2 regions of the Bradyrhizobium sp. WBOS07 genome follow, and region 1 is predicted to be linked to the other one. Evidence: predicted binding sites of a transcription regulator. Region 1 holds the regulator's gene; the other holds the start of a gene.
What was found. Region 1 encodes LexA, which represses DNA repair genes until DNA is damaged. Its sites were predicted from a motif close to TGTTCNNNNTGTGTTCNG; they were not measured.
Positions count from the first base shown of each region.

Region 2: a site for LexA is predicted at 2,648-2,665, ahead of recA (recombinase RecA). Genes of this name have one in related genera too.

Region 1 is NZ_CP029008.1:2,468,237-2,471,950, reverse strand. Features, by position in the region: gene DCM79_RS11655 (ComEC/Rec2 family competence protein) at 1-1,031, shown strand, start outside; gene DCM79_RS11650 (hypothetical protein) at 1,039-1,473, opposite strand; gene lexA (transcriptional repressor LexA) at 1,871-2,572, opposite strand; gene glp (gephyrin-like molybdotransferase Glp) at 2,748-3,714, opposite strand, start outside.
Region 2 is NZ_CP029008.1:3,528,358-3,532,071, forward strand. Features, by position in the region: gene DCM79_RS16890 (hypothetical protein) at 1-390, opposite strand, end outside; gene DCM79_RS16895 (hypothetical protein) at 400-1,380, opposite strand; gene recA (recombinase RecA) at 1,486-2,574, opposite strand; gene DCM79_RS16905 (hypothetical protein) at 2,885-3,085, shown strand; gene DCM79_RS16910 (hypothetical protein) at 3,197-3,364, shown strand.

The sequences.
Region 1 (3,714 bases):
TGGCGCTGGTGCAGATCGGCATGCCGAACCTGCTGGCCGCGCCCGATCATTCGGCGACCGCACGCGTCGCGCTGTGGGGCGGCCGCGAGATCGCGATGCTGTTCTTGGCCTCGCTGATCGCGGGGCTTGCGACCACGCCCTATGCCGCCTTCCACTTCCATCGCGTCACGCCCTATGGCGTGCTCGCCAATCTCGGGGCGATGCCGGTGGTCTCAGTGCTGGTGATGCCGGCGGGGCTGTTGGGATTGCTCGCAGCGCCGTTCGGGCTCGATGGCGTGTTCTGGTGGCTGATGGGGCTGGGCATCGACTGGATGGTCGCGGTCTCGCGCTGGGTCGCGACGCTTCCGGGCGCGGTCGGCCGCATCCCGGCGTTCGGCATCGCGCCGCTGATCGCCGCGAGCCTCGGCATCATCCTGATGGGCCTGTTGCGCACGCCCCTGCGCTGGTGCGGTGCCGTGGTGCTGCTGGCGTCCATCGCCTGGGGCCTCTCCGCACGGCAGCCTGATGTCCTGATTGCCGGGGACGGCGCCAGCGTCGCGGTGCGGGGCGGGGACGGGCGCCTGCACCTGATCAGGGCGGGCAAGGACAGCTTCCTGCTGAAGGAGTGGCTGGCGGCCGACGCCGATCCGCGCGATGCCGGCAGCAGCACCTTGGCCGAGGGAGTGTCGTGCGACGAGTCCGGCTGCGTGACACCGCTCGCCGATGGGCGCCTGGTCGCGCTGGCCTCGCGCATCGATGCGCTGGCGGACGATTGCAGCCGCGCCGCGCTGGTGGTGACGTCGCGGCCCGCGCCGCCCGATTGCGCGGCGATGGTGGTGGACCGGCAGCGGCTCGCGCGCCAGGGCACGCTGGCGCTGACACGGCATGGCGACGGATTTGCGGTTCAGGCGGTCAAGGCGAGAGGTGCAGACCGCCCCTGGTCGCCGGCAGCCGCCGGCGAGGGAGATTTCGAAGGAGCCCTCATGCCGAGGCCGGCTCCGCGCGTCCGCGACGCTACGCCGTCGGAGGCCGATCTTCAGGCCGAGGACTGAGCTTTCATCAGCCGATCGGCTGGCGCGTGACCGCCGCCCGATTGTCCGCGATGATCTCAGGCTTGTGCTCGCGCTCGCCGACCGGCTGCGTCACCGGCAGCTGCAGCACGGTTGCGCGCTGGCCTTCGACCAGCTGAGTCACCAGCACGTATTTGCCGTCAGGAAATTCGATCGCGTCGTGATGGCGATCGGGAATGTGTGGATCGATCTTGCCGAACTTGCCGACGCGGGAGTTGACGGTGCGCGTCCAGATCCAGCGGTTGTCGTAACGGACGTTGTCGGCAAAGGCGAGCTCCGTCCCCGGCAGCAGGCAGACCGCGACAGAGAGATCGGCTTCGGAGGCGAAGCCGCGCGTCGAGGTGCCGCGGAAGGTTGTCGTGACGATCGTCTCGCCGACTTCGGCGGGACGCGTCGCGACGGCATGCAGGCTGTAGTCACACATCGGGTGCTCCTCATGCGAAGATTGCGACCCGCGTCTCGTCGAGGCGCAGGCCTCAATCAGAGTGGAAGCCTGCAACGCTCTGCTTGGTTATGGGCAAATCTGCGGCTCGCGTCCGCAGCGCGCGATCACTTTATCTTTCCCGGATTCGATAGGAACAAACATCGCATCCTTGCATTTGGCCGGCGTATCGGCGCTGCCGGCACCACTCTGCGCAGGGCTATCGCATGTGGTTATGGTCACCAGCCGCCTCCACAGCGTCATGGCCGGGCTTGTCCCGGCCATCCACGCCTTCGACGCAGCACAATGAACGTGGATGCCCGGGACAAGCCCGGGCATGACGACCCCTGCAAAATTCAAATGCGATTGTCGAAGCGCGCCCGGCGCTTGATGTTGGGTATCAGTACTTCCGGTAAAGCCCGATCAGCTTGCCCTGAATCTTCACGCGGTTCGGCGGCAGGATGCGCACCTCATAAGCGGCATTGGCCGGCTCGAGTGCGATCGAGGCGCCGCGGCGGCGGAAGCGCTTGAGCGTGGCCTCCTCGTCGTCGATCAGCGCCACCACGATGTCGCCGGTATCGGCGCTCTCGTTGCGCTGGATCAGCGCCATGTCGCCGTCGAGGATGCCGGCTTCCACCATGGAATCGCCGCGCACTTCGAGCGCGTAGTGCTCGCCCGAGCCGAGCATGTCGGGCGGCACGCTGATGGTGTGGCTGCGGGTCTGCAACGCCTCGATCGGCGTGCCGGCCGCGATACGGCCCATCACGGGCACCGCAACGGGCCGCTCGCCCTCGTCCATGGACGGGCTGGAGCTGGCGCGGACCTTGCCGAGATTGCCCTCGATGACGCTCGGCGTGAAGCCGCGACGGGCGCCGGCGGCAGCCTGGAGCTCCGGCAGCTTGATCACTTCGATGGCGCGTGCGCGGTTGGGCAGGCGGCGGATGAAGCCGCGCTCCTCGAGCGCGGTGATCAGGCGGTGGATGCCCGACTTCGAGCGCAGGTCGAGCGCATCCTTCATCTCGTCGAAGGAGGGCGGCACACCGCTTTCCTTCAAACGTTCGCTGATGAACCTCAGAAGCTCGTATTGTTTGCGCGTTAACATCTCGACCAAAGTCCCCCGGTTGATGTCGTTCGATTCCGAGACGATGAGTTCAGCGATAAGCCGCTACATGCTCGAAACAAATCATGAACGGACACTATATGTTCGATACATGTTCCGCAACTGCTTAATTTACCGTGAACGGTGGCGAACTCGCGGAATGCGTGTGGCCGTGCACTCAGACGGGGAGACGCAGCACCTCGCAAGGGCTGCCGGCCTCGGCCTTCGGCGCGAACGGTGCGCGCACGAGAAGTACCTGTGCCGCAGCAAGATTCGCAAGCAGAGAGGAATCCTGATGGCTGACGGGAACGGCGACCTGCGCACCATCGTCGCGCAGTTCGAGGCGCGCGCGCAGATAATCCTCGCGCTGGTCGTTGGCGCCGAGATCCTTGCCCAGCACGGCGCGCTCGCGGCGATGATGAATCACTGAACGGCCCGACAAGGCGCGAATCAACGGCACCATGAACAGGAACGCGCACACGTAGGACGACACGGGATTGCCGGGCAGGCCGATCACGCGCATCGCGCCGAGCCGTCCGTGCATCATCGGCTTGCCGGGCCTGATCGCGATCTTCCAGAACGCCATCGAGATGCCTTCGCCCCGCAGCGCCTGCTGGACCAGATCGTGGTCGCCGACCGACGCGCCGCCGGTCGTGATCAGGATGTCAGCACCGCTCTCGCGGGCGCGGCGGATTCCGGCGGAGGTGGCCTCCAGCGTGTCGGCGGCGACACCGAGGTCGATGGTCTCGGCGCCCTCGCTGCGGGCGAGCGCATGCAGGGCGTAGCCGTTGGAATAGACGATCTGGCCGTGCCCGGGCGTGGTGCCCGGCCTCACCAGCTCGTCGCCGGTGGCGAGGATCGCAACCTTGGGACGGCGGCAGACGGCGAGGTGCGGGTGATTCATCGCCGCTGCAAGCGCGAGATCGCGCTCCGTCAGGCGGGTTCCCTTGCGCAGGAGCACGTCACCTTCGCGGAAATCGACGCCGGCCGGGCGGACGTGCCGTCCGGCGATCGCGGCTTCCTTGATGGTGACGCTGTTGCCGTCCGCGACAGTGTCCTCCTGGATCACGACCGCGTCCGCTCCGTCCGGGATGACGCCGCCGGTGAAGATCCGCACGGCTTCGCCGGCGCCAACTGCTCTCGTG
Region 2 (3,714 bases), 1.1 Mb from region 1:
ACCACCGACGGCAAAGTCCAGGTGACGCATTGAGAGCTTGGAAGCTGCCCCATCCTCGCTGCTGAGGTGATCGAGCAGCCAGAGCAGAAGTAATTGTGCATTCGGCTCTGGTCCCATCCACAGCTCGGCCGTGTCGCATTCGGACAATAGGTCAATCAGTCCGCGTCCCTTCAACCCAGTTCCCTCCAGGCGCCAGGCCGGCGTGTCGTCCAGCCAGTGCAGGCCGTTCGGCTGAGTCGTACGTGGGGAGAAAAATACCTGGCGTTCCGCATCGGACGGCAGCGTTCCCCAGACGAGTCGACGCTCGATCGCAATGACGAGATCGCCAAGGCCGGCCCCTCGTATCGCGCCGGCGGCGGCCGAATCTGTCGTCACGATGAGCCGCGCCATGCGGGGTCCTCACGGCTTCGTCAGGACGGCGCCGTAGCGCCACAGTCGATCATTGGTCAGATGCGTGCCGCCCCACCAGCGATCGATCGGGTTGTGTCGGCTGAAGTCTTCCTGATGGGCCAGGACAGCCTTTCCGAAATCGGTCAGCGAGAGGCGGCTGCGCAGGTAGACCTGGTGCCGAGCTCGCAAATTTTGCAGGTCGATCGTACGAAGTTCTTCGCCCAGACCGGCCACTGCGGGCTTTGGGCCGAGTGCGAGGCCTTCGATCAAATATCCCAGTTCGATCTCGCCGAACACATCTGTGCGCCGTAGCGAGCGTAGATGGAACAACGGATTCGTGTTCGCATACCAGGCAAGCATCTCAAGGAATCGCATCTCGGTCGCACCGAGTCCCGTCAAAGGAGACGGGAGCTCTGCCAGCAGGTCGAGCAAGGCGGGCCGCAGCATCAGCAAGGCACTGAGATCACGGCGAAGGAGATCGATGCAAGCTTCAGGAGTCGGCGCGCAGTAGGCGGACCACGCCGATTTGCCGATCTCGAACTCCTCCGTGCCAACGTCCATGACATTAATATCAGGCTCGGCCTCAGCGAAATTATAGTCCGGACTGAACATCAGATCGGAGGCCAGCAATCGGACCGCGAACCTCTGCGCGAGCGCAGGATAGCTGCTGAGGTGATCGAGCAACCAGACCAGTTGCAGCTGGTCGCGGGGCGTGGCCGCGAACCAGAGTTCGATCTCGTCATACCGCTCGCAAAACTCGGCCAGCGATGATTTGCGGCCCTTGGCGCCCTTTGGCCAGCGGACCCAATCCGACCAGTGTTCGGCCGGGCCAAGATCGGCGGCATAGGCAGCCAAATAAGCCGAGAGCTTTTCCGCCCGCGGGAGCGGCCCCCACTCAAATTGAAAATGGAACGGGATAACGATCTCGGCAAAGCCCGATCGAGCAAGCTCCCTGCCGCCGCCCCAACCGGTCAAGATCAGCCGCTTCATCACACCACCTGATCAACGCACACATAAACGAAACGGGCACCGAAGACGTCGGCAACTCAACGTCCTCAGTGCCCGCTTCTCGCGAAAAACTCTTCGCGTTAAGGCTTACTCGTCCGCCGGCTCCTCGCCGTCGGCGTCGCGCTCGGGCGTGCCGGCCAGGATCTGCTCGGCGATCAGGCCGGAGTTCTGGCGGATCGCGGTCTCGATCTTGGCGGTGATGTCGGGGTTGGCCTTCAAGAACGCTTTCGAGTTCTCGCGGCCCTGGCCGAGGCGCTGGCTGTCATAGGAGAACCAGGCGCCGGATTTTTCGACGATGCCGGCCTTGACGCCAAGATCGAGGATCTCGCCCATCTTGGAGACGCCCTCGCCGTACATGATGTCGAACTCGACCTGCTTGAAGGGGGGCGCCAGCTTGTTCTTGACCACCTTGACGCGCGTGGTGTTGCCGACCACCTCGTCGCGCTCCTTGATCGCGCCGATGCGGCGGATGTCGAGGCGGACGGAGGCGTAGAATTTCAACGCGTTGCCGCCGGTGGTGGTCTCGGGCGAGCCGTACATCACACCGATCTTCATGCGGATCTGGTTGATGAAAATCACCATGGTGTTGGACTTGTTGATCGAGGCCGTGAGCTTGCGCAGCGCCTGGCTCATCAGGCGGGCCTGCAGGCCCGGCAGCGCATCGCCCATCTCGCCCTCGAGCTCGGCCTTCGGCACCAGCGCCGCGACCGAATCGATCACCATCACGTCCACTGCGCCGGAGCGCACCAGCGTGTCGCAGATCTCCAGCGCCTGCTCGCCGGTGTCGGGCTGCGAGATCAGCAGCTCGTCGATGTTGACGCCGAGCTTGCGGGCATAGACCGGGTCGAGCGCGTGCTCGGCGTCAATGAAGGCGCAGATGCCGCCCTTCTTCTGCGCTTCCGCCACCGTATGCAGCGCCAGCGTGGTCTTGCCTGAGGATTCCGGCCCGTAGATCTCGACGATGCGCCCCTTGGGCAGGCCGCCGATGCCGAGTGCGATATCGAGCCCGAGCGAGCCCGACGACACCGCCTCGATGTCCATGGACCGGTCGTTCTTGCCGAGCTTCATCACCGAGCCCTTGCCGAACTGGCGCTCGATCTGGGAGAGCGCGGCGGCCAGAGCTTTACTCTTGTCCATGGAAGATCCTTCGACGATACGCAGGGCAGTGGCGGACATAGGTCGTGCTCCTTATGGCGAGGATTCGCGTGAGGGACAAACAGTTGCGAGGGCGGCGCGGCGATAAAAGCAATGTACCCTATTTGTTCTAGGTTCGCAATATGTTCTTTTGCGGATTTGGGTGCTGTCCGTTGGACAGTCGCCGGATTGTTGGCAACCCTCCCCTCGATCCCGCCCTGTGCGCACAAGTGAACAGACGCCGCTCCATCGCTGCTCCCTAATAGCCTCATCACCGCTCGGATCGTGGCAATTATCGGTGACGAGAACGCCGATCGCGCTCCCGCCTTCCTCGCGCGGACAGGAGCGCGCTTTGTTCAAGCGACGACGTTTCAAGCAGCAGCTGACCCTGCAGGACCGGCTCACCGCCTGGGTCAAGCAGGTCAAGGACGACGCCGCAAAGCTGCCGCCCGGCCCTGAACGGGACGCCCTGCTCAAGAAGGCGCGTCAGGCCGAGATGGCAAATCATCTGCACGACTGGGTCAAATCTCCCGGGCTGCAACCGCCGAAATAGCCGAGCCGCGCTCACGTCCTTTCGCCGTCATCATTCCGCAATCGTATGGCACCGAACCTTTTCGCGGTCCCAGGCCTTCTCCAGGACGAGACCGCAATTCTGGGGACCGTCATGACGGACAACGAGCACCACGAAACGAGCCGGCGCCATCCTCTGCTGGAGGCGGCGCGTGAGGAGCTGATCAAGTTCGAGCGCAAGGAAAACGAGTTCCGCAAGAAGGATCGCGAAGAGCGCGCCAGCGAGCTCCGACTTCCGCTCAACGAGATCAAGATCCACTAAGCGCGTTGCGCGCGAGGTATCTGAATACCTTAGCTAAGATATTCAATTGTCACAGGAATTCCATGCAGCCTACTGTGCATGGGGTTGTTTTTCCATCTTTTGAGATGCCGCATGACGCGACCTGCGATCATCGCAGGACACGACTGCCGGCAGTGCCCGCCCTACAGCAGCGCGAGTAGCACGAGGCCGATCACCAGCACCACGAAGCCAGCCGCTGTCGCGGCGGCGAACGACCGCTCTACGTTATCCATGATGCCACCCCATCGTCGGCGAGCCACGTTTCCCCCATGGCTGCGCCGAACGGTCTGGAATCTTGCCGACCTGTGTGACCGCAGTTGTGCGAACGGATG